2 regions of the Haladaptatus sp. AB618 genome follow, and region 2 is predicted to be linked to the other one. Evidence: riboswitches for the same ligand, from Rfam matches in the RefSeq annotation. Region 2 holds a riboswitch; the other holds the start of a gene.

Region 1 (10,355 bases), on a different contig from region 2:
AGCACCGACGGGTCGTCGCGCCACCGCGGCCGACGCAAGTCGATTTCACCCGTGGCCCGGTGGCCGAATCGGTCGATGAACGAATCGAACGTCTCCACGAACACCTCGCCTCCTCGGAGGGTTGCTATCTCGTCCAGCGACGCGCCCGAATCGAGCGCCGTCTTCACCTCCGGGGCGTTCCCGGCGAGCGGCGCTAACTCCCCGAGTTCGACGTTCATTCGCGTGACGACTTCGTCCTCGAATCCCTTTCCGATGGCGTCCAGTTCGTCCGTGGCATCGGGGAAGGTTCTCCTGAGCAACCGTCCCGCGAGGACGCCCGGAAGGGCGGCCGCCCCTTTCGGTGCGATATACCTCAGGAAGGCGACAATATCGACCTCCTCGAAGATCGCTCGAACCCGTCCGTCCGTCGTTTGCGGCGAGCGGAGTTCGCTCGCCCGTTCCGTTCCCCACGAATCGCTCCATGCCCACAGTTCGTCGAGGTCCGGAACGCCGAACACGAGCGAGTGCACGAACTCGGATAGCGCTTCCGACACGATGGGGCGAAGCGACGGCTTCCCACGTCGAATCGCCCGGAGTATTCGCACCCATCCCGCTCCGACGCCGCGTTCCGGGATGTCGTCCTCCCGCTTCCGTAGAACCTCCCGGAGGCCGTCTGACGCCGGTTCGCTGAGGAACGACAACGCGTTGGGTATCCGCTGTCGGAGCGGCGCGAGTCGAACGAGCGGCGTCAAATCGACGTACACTCGATTTCCGGCCTCGGCGGAGAGACCGCCCGCTTCAGGTGGTCGAAAGCGTGCGGCCCCGCCGTCGATGAACGACCGCCAGAAATCAACGACGAGCGGCGGGAGCGCCTCCGGCATGGCCTGCTGGTGTCCGAAACTCATGTAGACGTGGAGCAGGCCGTCCTCAGGTTGAGGCGAGACGAGCGGAAACAGGGACGTGATGGGACGGGACTGGAGGACGAACAACTCGCCGTCTCGGAACGCCCACTCGATGTCTTGTGGCCCATCGAACAGTCCCTCGATTTTTTCTCCCTGCTCCACGAGTCGATGAACTTGCTCCGGCGAGAGCGCCCGTCGCCCCCGGGAGTCGTCGGAAACGGTCGCCCGTTCGATGCCGCCTTCGTTTCCGGACCGCACCCGAACCGACTTCTCGCCGATGTCGTACGACAGGACGGTGCCATCGCTCCGGTCGACGCGAATCGTATCGGCGGACACCTCCCCGGCGACGATGGATTCGCCGAGTCCGTAGTTCGCTTCGATGGTGGCGACGGTCCTGTTCTCCGTGATCGGGTCCGCAGTGAAGACGACCCCTGCCGTGTCCGCATCGACCATCGCTTGGACGACGACAGCCAGTGCGACGCCCGAACTCGGAACGTCGTTTCGAAGCCGGTACGTCACCGCTCTGTCGGTGTACAGGCTCGCCATGCAATCTCGAACCCTGTCGAGAACGGCCTCGGAGGAGACGTTGAGATACGTCTCGTGCTGACCGGCGAACGACGCGGTCGGGAGGTCTTCCGCGGTCGCACTCGACCGAACGGACACGGTCTCCGCGTCGAGTTCCACCAGCGAATCATCGAGGGCTTTTCGGACGTCGGTGGGGAACTCCGCTTCTCGAATCCGTTCCCGTATCGTCGCGCTCAATTCGGCGATACGGTCCGCATCCGTCGGGTCGAGTTCGTCCACGGCTTCGATCGCTCGGCGAGTTTCCGGGGCGGTTACGAGGGATCGATACGCGCCCGTCGTCACGCAGAACCCCGCCGGGACGTCGATTCCCGCGTCCACGAGCAGTGCGAGGTTTGCACCCTTTCCCCCCGTTACGGAGGCGTCGATTGCGCTCCCGTCGTCGAACGGGAGGGTAAACACTGCGCTGTCGGAATCCGCTTGTGAGTGATCCATTGGTTTTCTCGTTCGTTGGATCGATAACGGACCCCGTGTCGAATCGCGCCTCGACGGACACCGTTATCGGATATCTATGAGATTATTGGTGCCATGAATTGTAAACCGTTCTCCCGTGTATAGTCGGCTAGTATATACGTGATGGTGAATAGCGTCCCGTATGAAGTACGCTCGGCTCACCGGTACACCGGACCCGGAACGAACGCCGGAAATCTTCGATTTGCTCGCACGGTCGTCGTTCGTGGACGAAGCGCGCCTGTACGACTGGAACCTCTCCAACGACGCAGTTACCGCCCTCCTGGAAGTCGACGGTGAGCGGGAGCGATTTCGGGACGAAGCGGCCGACGTCCTCGGTATGCGGTCGGTCGATACGACGCGGATTTCCGAGCGGAGATTTACGCTCCTCGCCGTACTCGAACCCACCGTCGTTCCGCTGTTGCAGGGACTCGTCGGAACCATCTCGCGGGAGGGGTTGGTAGTCGCAAAGCCGCTACTCTACCGCGACGGACAGGTTCACGCGCGAATCGTGGGGAGCGCGGCCGTTCTTCAGCGTGCGGTCGACGAATTTCCGGCGGAGATCGCGCTCGAAATCAGCGCGATCGGGGAGTTCGATAGAAGCCGCGAAACGCCACTCTCCGGGCTCAGCGACCGGCAACGGGAGGCGCTCCTGGCGGCGTTCGACCTCGGATACTACGAACACCCGCGACGCGCGACACACGAGGACGTGGCCGCTCGCCTCGACTGTGCGCCGAACACGGCTTCGGAGCACCTCCAGAAAGCAGAAATAAAACTCGTCACCGACGTTCTTCGGTCGGAGTTCGTGCGCTGAGACGGTGGGAGTCCCGTCCGATTCGTGTTCGAACGGACGGCTTCTCCCGAGAAATCCCGTTCGCCGCCGTCTACTTCGACGGAAGGGGTCGGCGGCGAGAGTGCCTACCGTAGTCTGGAATGTTCGTCGTGGTGGCGTTATTCGAACAGTTCGACGGCCTGCCCGTAGCGGTCGGCGGGTTCCTCCCAATCGACGACCTCGAAGAAGTTGTCGATGAAGTCGCCGCGGTCCGGACCGTAGTCGTAGTAGTAGGAGTGCTCCCACACGTCGAGTGCGAGAATCGGGTGGCTACCCCAGAGTGCGCCCTGGTCGTGTTTGTCCACGACGATGTTTCGTAGTTGGTTGCTGAACGAGTCGTAGACGAGGAGTGCCCATCCGCTCGCCGCGGACGCGGCGGCCTCGAACTCGCCCTTCCACGCCTCGTAGGAACCGAAGTCCTCCTCGATACGGTCGGCGAGCGCACCTTCGGGCGCGTCGCCGCCGTCGGGATCCATCGACTGCCAGAACAGGTCGTGCAGAACGTGTCCGCTGCCGTTGTGCGTGACGCTCCGGATGGCTCCTGCGGACGACGAGAAGTCGTCGGAATCGCGGTTCTCCGCGAGCGTTTCCTCGGCGCTATTCCAGCCGTTGACGTAGCCCTGATGGTGGGTGTCGTGGTGCCACGTGAGCACCTGTTCGGAAATGTGCGGCTCGAGTGCGTCGTAGTCGTACGGGAGTGGTGGTAGTTCGTAATCGCTCATCTGTATCTCCATATCCGGGTACGTACAGTGGTAGTATGAGGATTTCCTGTAACGAATTCAAGTAGGATATCTGTCGATTGTGGGTTGCGACGATATCGGAAGTACCGTTCCGAACCGGTCCGAAATAGAACATTCCTGTTGGCTGGCCAACGAGATTATGCACATCGGTAGCATACGGCATTCGATGAGTACTACAACTGTAGAGCGACGCGCTCAAGAACTCGATTCCGATGCACAGACGCTTCTCGACACGCTGGTCGAGGAGGGTGCACCCGACCTGACTCAACTCTCGCCCGAACAGGCCCGCGCACTGCTCGGTGGACTGTTCACCCCCGACGTCAAGCCGGAGTCGGTCGAATCGGTGGACGAACGAAAGATTCCGGCGTACGCCCGGGACATCCGCGTGCGAATCTACGACCCTGCTCCCGACGAGTCGCTTCCCGCCGCCGTCTACTTCCACGGCGGTGGCTGGGTCGCCGGTGACCTCGACACACACGACGGCGTCGCGCGGTCGCTCGCAAACGAGGGGAACTGCGTCGTCGTCTCCGTGGACTACCGATGCGGCCCGGAACACCCCTTCCCGGGTGCCGTCGAGGACGCGTATCTGGCGACGAAATGGACCGCCGACAACGCCGACGAAATCGGAGCGGGCGAGGGGATAGCCGTCGTCGGTGAGAGCGCGGGCGGCAACCTGGCGACCGTCGTCGCACAGATGGCCGTCGAGAACGGGGTCGACGCGCCCGAAATCGAGCACCAGGTGTTGTTCTATCCCGTCACCGACCACTCCTTCGACACGAAATCGTACGAGGAGAACGCGGACGGCTACTTCCTGACCGCGAGAGGGATGGTGTGGTTCTGGAACCACTACCTCCGGGACGACATCGACGGTGCGAACCCGCGTGCATCTCCGCTCCGCGCTACGGAACGGGTTCTCTCGGAACTGCCACCGACGACCATGTTTACCTGCGGATACGGCCCGCTCCGCGACGAGGGGTACGCCTACGCCGAGGCGCTGTCCGACGCCGGCGTCTCCGTCGATCACACCAACTACGACAGCATGATTCACGACTTCGCCAACATGCGCCGCCTCGCCGACCCGTTCCCGGGCGTCGAAGCGGCGGAGGACGTCCGCCAGCGGGCCGGGAAAGCGCTCCGCGGCGCGTTCGACTGAGACCACGGCGACCCCCGAAACGATTCGACGCGAATCAGCTGATTTCGGGGGCCCACGTGACTCATCCCGTCGAACTCCTTATGATCCTCGCAACCCACTAGTGAGACGCTATCGCGGGAGATGGGGTCCTCCTTCAACCGCCACGAAACTGGCTGACGATCCCTGCGAAGGTCGTTCAAAATCATGATGCCAGTTTCGTACGCGGATCGTCGTCGAACCGATTGGCGAGTACCATCCCGAACGCCGCACCGCACGAAGTATCAACGACGGCGTTCGTCGGATGCGCGGTTTCTTGGCGGTGAGTAGCCGTGGGAGAACGAGCATCTACGGTCAGCGAGCGTCAACTCCTTCGGGCGCTCACGCACGACGGATGCCCGGTTTGTGATCACCTTCGAAACCACGAGGCCGAGTTTCGATTCTGGTTCATCGCGGAGCGATACCACCAACGAGAACTGCTCGACGCGCTCACGAACTCGCTCGGCTTCTGTGTCGATCACGGTGAATTGCTCGCCGACTCCCCACGGAGCAGGTCGCCGATGACGTCCGCTCACGAAGTCGTCAGCCGACGAACCCTCTCACGGTTCGAAGCGGGTGAAATCGACCGGACGACGTGGTCGTCACTCGCGACCTGTCCGGCATGCGCATCGTTCGAGCGCGCCGGGGACCGGACGGTGTCGTTTCTCGGACACGGACTCGAAACCAGCGCGGCGGAGTACGGCGACCCCGGTATCGCCTGCTTTCCCCACTTTCGTTCGCTGGCGGCGACGGTCTCGCCGTCGCTCTTTCACACCCTCCTGCCCGTTCAGCGGCGACAGTTCCACGACGTTCGAAAGACGGTTCGCTCGATGCGGGAAAATCCGACGACGGCGACCGATTCCAGCCTCCCCTCCGAACTCGAAACGGCGCTCCAACTCACGGTCGGCCACGACATCCACCCGTCCGCGCTTCCGCCCCCGGACGTGGACCCGAACGCGACTCGGGACCCCGTCGGTGACTTCACAGCCTTGCTCGATTCGGGGGATGGGTGTCCGGTCTGTCTCGAAGTCAGTCGCGCGTGGCAAACCTGGCTCGCGTGGTTGCTACACGCCGATTGCGACGGCGACCGACTACACGACGTGCTCCCGGCGTGTCGCGAACACGTCTGGGGATGCGTCCGGTACGGCGATACAGACCTCGCGATGGCCATCGCCGACGCCGCGTCGGACCCGGTCGCCAGCAGACTCACCCGGGCAATGCGACTCCTCGATGATGACCCCGAGTCACGGGAGGACGTATCCGCCACACTTGCTCACGTGGACTCGTTGCGACGGTTCGTCCCTCGTCTGCGCGACGATGGGACGACGCGGGCGCGTGAAGCGATACGACGGCCGATTCGGTGTCCGGTCTGTGACCGCATGGAGACGGCACGGGACCGTGCCGTCGAACTGCTCCTCGCGTTGCTCGAACAGCCCCGATTTCGGCAAGCCTTCGAGGACGGCTACGGACTGTGCCTGAACCACTGTAGTTACGCGCTCGCACGGAATCCATCCCCCGAAAGTGCGGCGTTGCTGCGGTCGGACGAAGCGGCGAAAGTGGCCCGTCTCCAGTGGGAACTTCGGGAGGCACAACGCAAGCAAGCGTGGGATGTTCGCCCCGAAGGGAAGGGTGCCGAACAGCGTGCGTGGCTTCGCGCAATCGCGCGGTTTTCGGGCAGATATACGCCGTTACCCCCGGACGACGCTCCGAGCGGTGAACGGTGAGTTCACTCGGAAGTCCCCATGCCATCAAGGATAGAATGTGTGTTTATTACGTCATTTGATCGCGCGTTTCGCTCGCCAGGATAATAGCGTTCATACAATTGGGGAAACGATGTACCCATATGCCAGAATCGACCTACGTCATCGGTCACCAACAGCCAGACACTGACACGATCTGCTCTGCACTCGCCTACGCAGGGCTGAAACAGGCACAAGGAACGGACGCGATTGCCGCACGCGCCGGTGAACTGAACCCTGAAACCCAGTTCGTCTTGGAACGCTGGAACGTCGAGAGTCCGACCCTCCTCGAAGACGCGGACGGGGAGCAATTGATCCTCGTCGATCACAACGAGTACAGCCAGACCGTCTCCGGGGCGCGGGACGCGGAGGTCGTCGAAGTCGTGGACCACCATCGGATCGGCGACGTGAAAACCAGCGGTCCGATCTTCTTCCGAACCGAACCGGTCGGCTCCACTGCTACCATCCTCACGGAACTGTACGACGAGGCGGACGTGGAGATCGACTCCCAGACGGCCGGTCTCCTCCTCAGCGGACTGCTGAGCGACACCGTGGTTCTTCGATCCCCGACGACGACAGAGCGGGATCGAGTCGTCGCCGACCGACTCGCGGACATCGCGGGCGTGGATTACGAGGAGTACGGAAAGGAACTGCTCCAGCGGAAGAGCCAACTCGGCGAGAAAAGCCCACGGGAGATGGTGGTGGGCGACTTCAAGGAGTTCGAGTTCGGCTCGGAACTGGTCGGTATCGGACAGGTAGAAACGGTCGAACCGGACGTGGTGTTGGAACAGCGCGAGGAAGTGCTCGCCGCGATGGACGACGTGACCGAGGAGCGGGAGTACACCGTGTTCCTGTTGCTCGTCACGGACCTCCTGGAGGAGGACTCCACCGCACTGGTCGCCGGAGACGGTGTGGACACCGTGGAAGCGGGACTGGATGCGACGTTCTCGGACCGCGAAGCGTTCCTGCCCGGCGTGATGTCCCGCAAAAAGCAGGTCGTCCCGCCGCTCGAAGACGCGTTCAACTGATTCGACGGCAGGGGTTTTGAGTGCCCCTCGTTCGTTATTTTGTGCATCTCCGTGTTGTCACGCTCGTCAGCTCTCGCTCTCGTCGAGCACGTCACTGATTCGGTCCGGTTGGAACGCCTCGTCCGGCATCGCGTCGAACCACGCGGCGTCCTCGATCGTTTCCCCCTCGATTCCGAGTTCGTCGCCGACGGTTCCATCGTCGGCCGCGATTGCGTGGTAGAACACGGTGTACTCCCCGTCGGCTTCGAGGAGTCGTTCGATGTATTCGTCCATGTTTCACGAGATCTGTCGGTCAGTACGAATGCATTGTGTACGACGGTCCCGACGAACATCGGACGAATCGTTCATTAACTCAATCACGTTTCAGCTGATAGTTCACCGATCCATTTAACGGAACGGAGAACCAGAGTAACACGAACACAGATGGTCCTCGATTCCTTCACGACCCTCGCCGTGGCGCTGGCGGTCGTCGTGGGTCTCGCGTTCACGTACTTCGGCTACTCCTTCGTGACGCAACTCACGTCGCTCGTCGGCGGCCTCGGCGGTGCCCTGTTCGGTAGTTTCGCCGCACGAACGCTCGCCCCCGGATTCGGCATCGCTCCGCACGACATGTTGCTCGTTTCGCTGGTCGGCGTCCTCATCGGCGGGTACATCGGTAGTCGCTTGGCCCGCTCCGCACAGCGGTTCGCCATCGTCGGCGTCTGCGTTATCGCCGCCGCGTCGGTCGCCTACTCGTCGTTCAGCGGCGGTGGTGAACTGGGAGGTCTCTCGGTTCCGTTGCTTTCCGGAACAGTCGACCCGGTCGTCGGGTCGCTGTTCGTCGCCGCCGTCGTGGGTATCCTCGTCTGGCAGTTCTACCTCCCGTTCCTGACGGTCGTGACGAGTCTCCTCGGCGCGACCATCCTCCAGGAACTCGCTCGCCAGTGGGGCGACATCCTGCCCGTCTTCCACGCCAACGTGTGGTCCACGCTCGGGTCCAACGAGGTGCTCTGGTTGCTCCTCGTCGGGTCGGGCATCCTGATCCAGTATCGGCGCTATCGCAAGGTTGGATCCTACCGGCGTCTACGGCGACTCTCACCCGGCCGAATCCGGTGAATTCGGCCGACCCCATGTTTAATCCTTCCACTTGTTGATAAAATATTTTCACATTATTCGCGGATTTTCACCACAAAGCTTTCACCAAAGGTTGTGGAAGAGAGTATCGAACTCACATGTCCATCTGGCTGGTCTCATACAAGTTCCGAGATGGAAGTGTGGTCCGCCGTACCCTCGACGCCCAGTCGATCAACGAGGCGTACGACGTATCTGCCCTCCCAGAGACGCTCGGCGACCGAGTCCTCGATTCGATAGATATCGAGGAACGGGAGTCGTCGAACGTTCTCGGAACATCGATCCGATTCGGTAGCGAGGAAGAGTGCACGCAACCAACGCCCCAGAAGACGGTGGCCGAACCCGCCGGGCAGACACGAACCATCGCCCAGCGGGATACCTCGTGACCCCGTTCAGTCGGCCGATTCGGCGAAGAACTCCTTGACGACCGTCTCCTCCGCACGGTGAAGCACGACGCTCGCCGTCGATTTGCTCACGTCCAGCGCGGTGGCGAGGTCAGTGAGCGAACAGTCACGTGGGGTGTCGTAGTACCCTCGTTCGAGCGCTTCGGCCATGAACCGCCGTTGCCGGTCCGTCAGCAGTTCGGTCGAGTCCGTCGATTGTGTGACCGAGACGACTTCGAAGGCGAAGCCGGTGGCTTCCAACTCGTCCCTGAAGTCCGACAACCGACCCTGTGTCGTCGTCAAGTCCGTGAGTATCCACCCGTCCTGCACGAGGAGCGGGAACTGCGGTAGGTTCCCCGACGAAAAGACCGCACGGAGCGGCGGCGGGACGAACGGCAAGAGGTACTGAATCAGCGCCGTGTGCTCGTCGGCGTGGAGCACCTCGTAGGACATGGGACTGCGTTCGAAGAGGTCGACGACGGCTTCCGGATTCGCCATCGTCGCCTCCAAAATCACGTACAACCCCTCCTCCGTCGGGTAGTTACTCAGGATTCGGAACTCGTCGTCCGGGTGGTCGGCCGTGAACCCGAACAGGTCGAACGGCCGGGTTCCGGGCGGTTTGAACTTTACGCGGGCTTTGGGCATGGTTAGGTCTCGGTTACTGCTGATTTAGTCGCATCTGCGGTACTGGCGCGTGGATTCCCTACGTTTCACGAGTGGATACGTCGTTCGTGCCCTGACGTATCGTGGACGACCACGGTGCAAGCGGTCCGCCGAGGTGAGTGACGGCCGCCAGCAGGAAGGTGTTGCCGCCCACAATTACGGGTGCAAAAACGGCAGTGACGCGGGGTCGTTCCATGTCGAAACGGAGGGTGTCGACCACCGTCCCAGTTCACGCGAACATGTTCGACCGAACGGTTCGGGTATCGCGTTTCACCGGTATTCGACGTCTTCGAACGCTTTCAGCACGACCTTGCTCAGTGCCGGATGGATGTGAATCGTCCCGGTCACGTCGTCCACGGTTCCCGAACCGCTCGCCAACGCGAGGAGGACTTCGTGAATCAGCGTCGAAGCGTCCGGCCCGACGATGTGACAGCCCAGAATCTCCCCGTCCGGTGCGGCGAGTACCTTGACGAACCCGTCTCGGTCCCTGAGCGCGTTCCCCATCACCGTGTCGCGGTAGTCACAGCGCCCGACGGCGTACTCTTGTCCAGCCTCCTCCAACTCCTCTTCCGTTTCTCCCGTGCCCGCCACCTGCGGCGAGGTGAAGATGGCGTGACCGATGCCCGTGTAATCGACCGCCTCGCCCTTCCCATCGAGAGCGTTTTTGACGACGTACTTGGCCTCGTGGTCGGCGGCGTGTTTGAAGTGGTAGGGTCGGATGCAGTCCCCGTGTGCCCAGACGTTTTCGGCGCTGGTCTCCAGATACTCGTCCGTCTCGA
Region 2 (10,355 bases):
TAGGTCCTCGGGTGTGGTTCAAATCCCGCCTCGGGCGCTTTCTAAACTCTCAACTCTCGAATAGAACCATCCGTCTCCTGAGACGTGATTTCGGGACGAAATCCCACTCCGACACGAGGCAAACCTATACAAATGGTGGCGTCGTGACAGGTGTGGGGGACGAACGAATGGCACGAACGGGGGAGACGGTTCTCATGGGATGGGGCGGATGAATCGTCGGGTAGTTGTCTCGCTCATTCTGGTATTGCTGGTCGCTCACGGCGGGTGGACGGTTATGGGACGCACGGCAGATACGGCGGCCAGTCAACAGGGGACGCCGAACCCGACGGGATCGTTCAGTATCGTCTCGACCGCGTCGAACGTGCCGATAAACGGGTCGGGAAACCTCTCGATCACGTTCGTCAACACCGGACGCGACGTTTCCAACGCGAGTGTTCGAGTGCGTTCGCCGAACGAGAGCGTTCGGTTCGGCCCGTCACAGACCGCCAGCAAGTTCGTCGGTAACTGGTCGAAGGGCGAGCGAAAAACGGTGAAGTTCGGCCTACTCGCGGAGGAGTTCGCACAATCCGAGAACTACCCGTTTCGGGCGACGGTGTCGTACACGACCGCGAACGGTTCTCGCGAGCGAACGGACCCGTACACGTTCGACGTGCGGCCGACCGAGCGGGTTCGTTTGGAGCGGTTCGAGGTGACAGCGATATCCTCGAACGTGCAGGCTGGCGACACGGGGACGGTTTCGCTGACCGTCGAGAACACCGGACGGGACGTTCACGACGCCGTCGTCTCGCTACAGTCGTCGAACGAGCAACTCAGTTTGGGGCGGTCGCCGAACGCCAGCCAGTTCGTCAGTCGGTGGTCGTCCAACGAGCGGCGAACGTTCCAGTATCGCGTCACGGCGAGCAACGACACGGTCGGCGGTAACTACCCGTTCAGCCTCTCGATCTCCTATCGGGAGAACGGAAGTCGGAATCAAACGAATCCCCATCTCGTCGGCATCATTCCCGACCCAGAACAATCGTTTTCGGTAGGTGACTTGCACAGCACCTTACGGGTGGGACAGCAGGGGTTCGTCTCCGGCACCGTGACCAACGAAGGACCACAGCGCGCCCCGAACGCCGTCCTCGTTCTCGCGCCCCAGCGCGGGAACACCACGTTCTCACCGACCGAGACGGAGTACGCGCTCGGAACGCTCGATAGCGGCGAATCGAAACCGTTCGACTTCCGTATCGACGTGAGCGACACCGCCGACCGCGGTCCGCGACAGCTCTCGTTCGTCGTGCGCTATCAGAATCAGGACGGCGACCCGAGGCAGAGCAAATCGCTCGACGCACGGATCGATGTCCACCCCCGGAAGGACGAGTTCCGGATCGATGCGAACCGGGCGTCGGTCGAGGCCGGTTCGACGGGGACGGTGTCGCTCGTCGTCACGAACAACCGGAACGAAACCCTGCGGAACATCGACGCACAGGCGTTCGTGGACAGTCCGTTGACCGTCAACGACAACGAGGCGTTCATCCCGAAACTGGAACCGAATCAGTCGGCGACGATCCGGTTCGACATCGGTGCCGATGGTGGGACGCTCCCGAACACGTACCCGGCGTCGGTCGATTTCCAGTACGACACGCCGGACGGTGAGACGAAACTCACCGACACGTACTCGGTTCCCGTTCGAGTGACGTCACCGGAACGCGGTGGCGTCCTGTCGTTCGTGAGCGGTTCGAACGGGATTCTCGTCCTCCTCGGCATCGCGGTACTCCTCGTTCTCGTGGCCGTGTTCGTCCTGCGCAGGCGGTGACCCCCAATGGTGGACTATCAACGCGTTATCGACTGGCTCGACGTGTGGATCGCCGAGCGGTCGAAGACCGTTCTGCTCGTCTTTCTCGTCCTGACCGCCGTCTTTGGTGTCGGACTCGTTCGCATCTCGACCGAATCCGGGACGAGCCAGTTCACCGAAAACAGCCCCGCACAGGAGGCGTTCGACGCCGTCAACCGCGAGTTCACGCCACCGTTCGCGGCGGAAAACGGGAGCACACAGCTCATCCAGACCGGCCGGAACGTGCTCTCGAAACCCGAACTATTGGCGATGCTGGAGGCTCAATACCGCCTCGAACAGCGGACCGACCTCCGGGTTTCCTCGACGACGAGCGCCGCGAGCATCGTGGCACGAACCATCGACCCGAACGCGACGACGCTCGAAGCACAGGTGCGAACCGTTCGGCAGGCGACGCCGACGGAGATCGAAATCGCCGTTCGGCGGGCCTCGGGAACGCCCGGTTTTCGAACCCTCTTGAGCAAAGACTTCAACCCACGGGCGGCCTCGGCCTCGGCGACGATCGCCGTCGTCGATCATCGTATTCCGCGTGGACTCTCACAGCAAGCGGGTGCCGAATCGAGCGCGAACGACCCGCTCACGCGGATTCAACTCCGCTCGGAATCCGTCGTCGGGAGCGTCGATAGCGACATCCGCGTGTTCGGTAGCGGCATCATCTCCTCGGAACTGTCGAGCGTCACGTTCGATTCGCTCATCATCGTCACGCCCGCGGCCGCGATCCTGATACTCGTCTTCTTGATCTTCGCCTATCGTGACCCCTTGGACCTCCTGCTCGGGGTCGTCTCGCTGGTGATGACCGTCATCTGGACGCTGGGGTTCATGGGCTGGATCGGGATTCCGTTCACACAGTTGCTCGTCGCCGTGCCGCCCTTGCTCCTCGCGGTCGGTATCGACTACGGCATACACGCCATCAACCGCTACCGGGAGGAGCGTGTCACCGGACTGGGAATCGGGAGGTCGATGCGGCGAACGACCGACCAACTGCTCGTCGCCTTCTTCATCGTTACGGGGACGACCGTGATGGGGTTCGGGTCGAACCTCACGAGTCGCCTGCAACCGATTCGTGAGTTCGGATTGGTCGCCGCGATCGGCATCTTCGTCACGGCGCTCATCTTCGGTATCTTCCTCCCGGCGGCCAAGGTCGAAACCGACCGACTTCGATTCCGGTACGACCTTCCCGTGTTCGGCCTACGACCGCTCGGCGAAGAAGGGTCCGCACTCGGGCGACTCCTGCAAGTCAGCGTCACGCTCGCTCGGCGTGGTGCACCGTTCGTTCTCGCGTTCGCGCTGCTCGTGACGGTCGTTTCGGGGTACTACGCCACCGGCATCAGCACGTCCTTCTCGAACGAGGATTTCCTCCCGCCGGAACAGACGCCGAGCTATCTGCAATCGCTGCCGGAACCGTTCGCGCCGGGGACGTACACCGTCACCCAAACGACGAACTTCCTGGACGAGAAGTTCGCCGCCGTTCAGGGCGACACCGTGACGGTGTACGTTCAGGGACCGTTACGCGAGGATTACGCGCTGGAATCGATTCAGCACGCGAACCACAACCCGCCGAAGGCGTTCGTCCAGAGGGATCGACAGGCGAGTTCCGAGAGCATCATCACCGTCATCCGGAACTACAGCGCTCAATCACCCGAATTCCGCCGACTCGTTCAACGGAACGACATCGATCGCGACGGCGTTCCGGACGATAACCTCGGCACGATTTACGATCGGTTGCTGTCGTCGCCCGTACGGGACGAGGCGCTCCAGTACATCACGGCGGACCAGCGGCACGCACAGGTCGTCTACTCGACGAAAAGCGGTGCGTCGCAGGATGCGGTCGCTCGTGATGCCCGAACCCTCGCGGAGCGATATCGTCTTCACGCGACGGCGACGGGCGAAACCGTCGTGTTCCAATCCATCGCGTCGATCATCTTCGCCTCGGCTCTCAGGAGCCTCATCACCGCGCTCATCGCGACTGCCGTCTTTCTCGCGTTCGTCTATCGCGTGCTCGTCGGGCGGGCGGCCTTCGGTGTGATCAACCTGCTTCCCATCGTCGTCGCCGTCGCACTTCTCGCCGGAACGATGCGGCTGTTCGGCATCCCGTTCAACGCGCTTACCGCAACCGTTCTCGCGATTGCACTCGGGTTGGGAACCGACTACTCCGCCCACGTCGTGCATCGGTTTACCGACGAGTTCGAGCAGGGAACGGACGCGTCCGAACGCCCGACGGACGACGACGTGTTCGACGCCCTCACCCGAACCGTCCGCGGCACTGGCGGTGCGCTGACCGGCAGTATGCTAACGACGGTTGCCGGGACGGGAATTCTCGTTCTCGCCATCACGCCAGTTCTCGGTCAGTTCGGTCTCGTGACGGCGTTGAGCATCTTCTACTCGTATCTCACGGCGATCCTGTTGACGCCATCCGTCATCGTCGTCTGGTATCGCTACTTCCTGTAGAACAGTTATTTCCCTGCCCGCCGAAGGTAGAACGGGATGTACGACGAGATACTCGTCCCGACCGATGGTAGTTCAGAGGTTACCGACGCCATCACGGAAGCACTCGACCTCGCGTCGTTTACGGGTGGGAGGGTTCATTCGGTGTACGTCGTCGATACGCGGGATTACAACACGCTCTCTGACACGAAATGGCTCACCATAGAGCGCGACCGAACGGAACTGGGAGAAGCGGCGATTTCGGACGTAACACGGGTGGCGGACGAACGGGACGTACCGCTAGCAACGGAACTCCTGCGCGGAATTCCCCACGAGGAAATACTTACCTACGCGGACGAACACGGAATCGACGTCATCGTGATGGGGACCCACGCCCGAACCGGTCTCGAACACTTCCTGAACGGGAGCGTCACCGAGAAAGTCATCCGCAATACCGACCTGCCGGTACTCGTGATTCGAGTGACGGCGTAGCTTAGCCGAGCAGTTGGGCGACGCCCCACGCGAGGGCGATAGCGAGCATGGCACCGACGAGGTTGCCGAGGGCGTTGGTCGCCGCGCGGAATCGCTCGCCGGTCTCCCACAACCGAAACGTCTCGAAGGAGAACGACGAGAACGTCGTGAACGAGCCACACGCACCGGTGCCGAGCAGGAGCGCGAGTTGATTTCCGAGGGAGAGGAACGTCACGAGACCCAGAACGAAACTCCCCACGACGTTCACGGTGAGCGTTCCGATCGGGAACTCGTCGGCATCGATCCGTTCGCTGACGAAATGGCGGCACAGCGCGCCTATCGCACCGCCCGTCCCGACGATGTGGGCGGGATCGAGCGAACTCATTCCGGCACCTCCGTTTCCGTCGTTTCCTGCTCTGCCATCTTCTCCGCTTCCTTGCTCCTCCCGTTGACGTTACGGGCGAGCGTCCGGCCGAGCAGGACGCCCATCAGTCCTAACCCGTAGTTCGCCGCGACGTTGCCGATCATCCAGAGCGGCGACGCCGCTTGCGTCGTCTGCACTGCGAACGTGCTGTAGGTCGTAAACGATGAGAGGAACCCGGTGCCGACCACGACGTGGGTTTGGTCGGCCAGATACCCCATGTAGATGGCCTCGTACAGGATGAATCCCAGCGCGAAACTGCCGGCGACGTTCGCGATGAGCGTCCCCGTCAAGCCGGGTTGGACGAGGCTGACGAAGTAGCGGAGGTTCGACCCCGCAAACCCGCCGACGCCAACCAATAGCAGAACTTCTAACGTGTGTAGTGGATGTGTACGTCCCATATCTGTCGCTCTCGAAAAGGAGTCATCAGCCGACGTGTTCGGCGGTTGGGGGAGGCGGACTCCATCGCCCGGTTAGTCACTGTTCCCTCCCGAATCCACTTAACGAACTCGAAAGGAGCCGGATATTACCGGTTTGCGAATTCGCTCGCGCTCGGACTCCCGCCGCCGTGTTCGACGTGTCGCTCCCGAATCCGTATCTCGTGGACGTTTTCGGTCGCGTCGTCCACGACGAGGGCTGCCCCCGGTGTTTCGGGCATTCGGTCGGCGAACGACCCGTGCATGTACGTCGGGCGAGCACGGGCCAACGCCTCGCGGTCGGCCCGTGAAGTCAGTCGGTGGGCCACGAGCAGGTCCGACTGGGAAACCGCCACGTCCGGAAGCGCCGCGGGACGCTGGGTCGCGGCGACGAAACTGACGCCCGGTCGTCGCCCCCGAGTCAGGATGGTTTCGAGCGCCGCCCGGGCGATTCCATCGAAGAACGCGTGCGCCTCGTCGACGACCAACCACGGAAGTGTCGCTACCGATTCCGTAATCCGGGCACGATACAGGTCGTCGGCAATCGCCCGAACGACGGCGTTCATCGGCGCGTCGTCGTATCCCGAGCAGTCGAGTATCGTCGTCGACGCCACACAATCCGTCGCGGTGAGTCCATCGGGCGAAAACACGTCCCACGAGTCGGCGAGCGCGAGATGGTTTCGGGCGGTGCGGCGGGTAGTCCGCGCGACGTCCGCGTCCAAGACGCATTCGTGCATCCCGGCCAGCGACCCCGTCTTCGCGGCGGCCTGCCACACCAGCGACCCGGCCGAATCCTCGTGATCGAGTCCGAGCAACTCACACCACGCACGCGGGGAAAGTGCGTCCGCCGACACGCGAGGGTTCTCGACCACGTCGAATCCGGAGACGTCTGCAAACGTCCGGAACGCCCCCATTGGGTCGGCGACGACGGGGGTGACGCCCGCCGTCTCCGCGAGTTCCTCGATCAGCACGCCGAGCGTGTAGGATTTTCCGTACCCGCGCTTGCCGACGACCAGCGTGGCGTGTGGTCCGTCCAAATCGATCCGAACCGGCGCACCTGCACTACCGTCTCGGGCGCGATAGGTGCCGAGACCTCCCGAAACACCCGTGTCGCCCGTTCGCCCCAAAACGTCGGTCATGTCGGGTGTTGGTTTCGACCTCCGGTATAAACCTTCGTCCGAGAGTTTATATCTCGAACCGGAACCACTCCGGGCCATGTCAGTGCGTCAGCGGCTACAGCAGGTGAAGCATCGCCGTGGGATTCGGGCGTTTCGGTCGGACGAGCGGGCCATCGAGGGACTTCCCATTCGGTTGGTCATCGCGCTCGTCGTCGGCGTCGCAAGTCTCGGGGTGATGATGAACATGTTGTCGGGGCTTCACGGGTTGACGGTGAGCGAACTCGACGCGAAACCGTCGCCCGAGGTGGTCCACCCGGGCTATCACTCGGTCGATATCTCGGTCATCGATTCGGACGGCAACCCCGTCACAGGGGCGACAGTCGTCGTGAAGAGCGATTCGGCCACGTTGAAACACATCCAGACCGCGACGACGGGCGACGATGGGAAAGCGACACTGTCGATACGTCCCGGATTGGGACCAAATCAGGACGATGGCACGCTCGAAATCGACATTAAACCACCCGCGGGAAGCAAGTTCGAGGACAAGCAAGGGAACACGAAAATCCTGGTCGTGTCCGGATAGGAAACGGGTGATGGACCGTGAATCCGCTCGGGACTCCGGATCGTTAGGCGGTTGTTTCCCGCGCAGTAGGTTCAAAGAAACAGCTCAATTCAAATAGTAACAGCTATCAACCCCCTCCTTCTACCGTGTTCCATATGGCAATGGCTCGTTGTCGACACTGCGGTCTGCAGATGATCGGCACGTCTTACCCTGTAGCGACGAAGTGGTATCACGACCATCTCCGCGACGAACATCCGAAGGCGTGGCTGCGCGCATAGTTTGACTCGATGACTGCGATCTGAATCGCTGTTCTTCCTCCGTTCGTGGGGAGGCATCTCGATTAAGGAGACCATTCTATCGTGTCGTCCGGCGAACACTCGAACGGTTCCCAATCGAGTACCCCGTCTACCGGCGAAAAGTACGTTCTTTATGACGATTCCCCACCATCATGGAGTGATACCCCATGACGACGTACATCGCTTTTCTACGCGGCATCAACGTCGGCGCGCACAATCGAATGAAGATGGATGCCCTTCGCGACCTCTGCCGATCGCTCGGATTCGAGCACGTTCGAACGTACATCCAGAGCGGGAATGTCGTGTTCGAGACGGACGATTCGGCCGCGAACGAACTCGAAGACGAACTCGTGGATGCCGTCGAAGCGTCGTTCGGGTACGATATCTCGGTCATGGTCAGGACACGCGATGAACTCCACGAAATTATCGGCCGATGTCCGTTCGCGCAACCGGAGGACGAGACGACGAAGCTGTACGTCTCGTTTTTGAACGATTGCCCCGATGACGAACAGATTCGAACACTTTCGGCCGCCGGGAACGACGCCGAGGAGTTCGAAACTATGAACCGCGAAGTGTACAGCCGTATTCGAACGGACGAGCGGAAAAGCGGCCAGTTCACCGATGTCGGGGATGTTCTCGGTATACCCGCGACGCGACGCACGTGGAACGTGGTTACCAGGGTACACGAGTTGGCGCGGTAAATCCGTCCCTCGTTTCGACCCTGTCGGCCTTTTCGTTTTTAACTCGTGATGGCCGTAGTAGACGTATGTCCCGGAACGAGGGAATCGAGCGTGGAACCCGAAACGCGCTCGCCGCGTGGATTCTCGTCGCCGTGATCGGTATCACCGTTCTCGCGAGCGTTCTCGGCGGGGATTTCCTCTGGGCTGGTCTCGGTCTCGTCGCCCTCGCGCTCGCGCTGGTTCCCGTCGGAGCGTACCACCGCCCGACGACGATGGTGCCGTGGGAAGCGCTCTGTTTCGTCGCGATCCCCCTCCTGAGTGTCCCGTTCGGTTCGATTCTTCCGCGCTCCGTCGCGACGTTTCTGACCGTCGCGGGGCTTGCGCTGGTGCTGGCGGTGGAATTGGACGCGTTCACCGAAGTCGAACTCTCCCCGTGGTTCGCGGTCCTGTTCGTCGTCATCACGACCATGGCGATCGCCGGTCTGTGGGCAGTCGTCCAGTGGGTCGCCGACCGGACGCTCGGTATGCACGACTTGCACGGACTCCAAAGCCTGATGTGGTCGCTGCTCGCCGCGACCCTCGCCGGTCTCGCGGCCGGAATCGTGTTTGCGACGTACTTCCGGCACATCGATTCGCGCCGGTTCGGCTTTCGGGATGGCGGCAAGCGACGCGACTCGGAGGAGACGACGGCCGTCCAGTCGTCGGACGGGTGGCTCTCGGATGAGCAACAACGGTTGCTGGTGCGGTCGCTTCAGGTGGTCCTCGTCGGCGTACTGGCGTACGGCCTGTACCGAGCGAACGTCGGCATCGTCGTCAACACGGCAGTCGCGCTCGCGCTGATGGAGTTACCGGCGGTGCTCGAACGGGATTACCACTTGCCAGTCGATACCGGCCTAACGCTTTGGATCGTCGTCCCGGTCTTTCTGCACGCGGTCGGGACCGTCGGTCTGTACGAGTCCGTCGGCTTGTGGGACCAGTTGACCCACACCCTCTCCTCGTCGCTCGTCGCGGCGGCGGGCTACACGACGGTGCGGGCGCTCGACGTTCACGCCGATTCCATCTACCTTCCGCGGAAGTTCATGCTGCTGTTCATCCTCCTCTTCACGCTCGCGTTCGGCGTGCTCTGGGAACTGCTGGAGTTCGGACTCGGCGGGTTGGCGACGATGACGGGAACGGGGAGCGTCCTGTCGCAGTACTCGCTCGAAAACACGATGCTCGACTTGGTGTTCGACACCGTTGGGGGTGTCATCGTGGCCGTCTGGGGGGCGACGCACCTGTCGAACGTCTCCGATGCGGTCGCCGCGCGGTTGGATGCCGGGGCGGAGTGACGGACGACGGCCTAGAAGCCTATGGAACTCCCGTGCCTCGATTCCTGTAATGAGTTCCCCCGAAGACGGATTCGACGAAGCGTACACCGGAACACCACCGTGGGACATCGGTCGCCCGCAGTCGGCCATCCGCTCGCTGTTCGAGCGGGACGAAATCCCGTTCGAGGGACCGATTCTCGACCTCGGTTGTGGAACCGGAGAAAATTCGCTCTTCCTCGCCGACCGCGGATACACCGTTCTCGGCGCCGATGCGTCCCCACGAGCCATCGAGCAAGCGAAAACGAAGGCGGAAACCCGTGACGTCGCCGGGGATATCGACTTCCGGATCGAGGATGCACTTTCACTGGATGGCGTCGAGGATGATTTCGGCGTCGTCGTCGACTGCGGCCTGTTTCACGTCTTCGATGACGAAACCCGACGAACGTACGTCTCGTCGCTGGCGAGCGCCGTCGCGCCGGACGGGTACGTCGTCATCCTCTGTTTCAGCGACCAGGAACCCGGTGAGTGGGGACCGCGACGAATCAGCGAGGAGGAACTCCGGACGGCGTTCGAGGACGGGTGGGAAATCGTGAAAATCGACCCTGCACGGTTCGAAGTCAACGCGCAGGGTGAGGACGTCTCACCGTCCAACGACGAGAGCGTCGAAGCGTGGCTCACGGTGGTTCGACGCGCCGTGAAATAACGAATATTCGCCGCTTCTCGGGAGCTACAATCCGTCGCCGTCCCAGTCGATCCATTCGTGTTCCCAGCCACGACGGGTCTGGAAGTGGCGTTCCGCGAACTCGCGGTCCTCGCGGTCGGTTCGGTT

What was found. A riboswitch is a leader RNA that binds a small molecule or an ion and turns the genes downstream of it on or off. The one in region 2 is predicted to bind fluoride.
Region 1: it holds a riboswitch for fluoride, as region 2 does, so the genes downstream of both, NKF26_RS19455 (hypothetical protein) here and crcB (fluoride efflux transporter CrcB) in region 2, are expected to answer to the same signal.

Annotation. Positions count from the first base shown of each region.
Region 1 is NZ_JAMYJX010000007.1:165,301-175,655, reverse strand. Features, by position in the region: gene NKF26_RS19475 (PEP/pyruvate-binding domain-containing protein) at 1-1,898, opposite strand, end outside; gene NKF26_RS19470 (helix-turn-helix domain-containing protein) at 2,059-2,727, shown strand; gene sod (superoxide dismutase) at 2,865-3,467, opposite strand; gene NKF26_RS19460 (alpha/beta hydrolase) at 3,652-4,638, shown strand; fluoride riboswitch at 4,746-4,810, shown strand; gene NKF26_RS19455 (hypothetical protein) at 4,947-6,377, shown strand; gene NKF26_RS19450 (manganese-dependent inorganic pyrophosphatase) at 6,497-7,420, shown strand; gene NKF26_RS19445 (hypothetical protein) at 7,487-7,693, opposite strand; gene NKF26_RS19440 (hypothetical protein) at 7,844-8,515, shown strand; gene NKF26_RS19435 (hypothetical protein) at 8,674-8,916, shown strand; gene NKF26_RS24205 (helix-turn-helix domain-containing protein) at 8,923-9,558, opposite strand; gene NKF26_RS19425 (NAD(P)/FAD-dependent oxidoreductase) at 9,847-10,355, opposite strand, start outside.
Region 2 is NZ_JAMYJX010000002.1:281,755-292,109, forward strand. Features, by position in the region: gene NKF26_RS08310 (COG1361 S-layer family protein) at 275-1,795, shown strand; gene NKF26_RS08315 (RND family transporter) at 1,802-4,279, shown strand; gene NKF26_RS08320 (universal stress protein) at 4,316-4,747, shown strand; gene crcB (fluoride efflux transporter CrcB) at 4,749-5,111, opposite strand; gene crcB (fluoride efflux transporter CrcB) at 5,108-5,548, opposite strand; fluoride riboswitch at 5,558-5,626, opposite strand; gene NKF26_RS08335 (ATP-binding protein) at 5,674-6,702, opposite strand; gene NKF26_RS08340 (Ig-like domain-containing protein) at 6,779-7,264, shown strand; gene NKF26_RS08345 (DUF1697 domain-containing protein) at 7,707-8,240, shown strand; gene NKF26_RS24365 (hypothetical protein) at 8,306-9,547, shown strand; gene NKF26_RS08355 (class I SAM-dependent methyltransferase) at 9,597-10,229, shown strand; gene NKF26_RS08360 (protein-L-isoaspartate O-methyltransferase) at 10,254-10,355, opposite strand, start outside.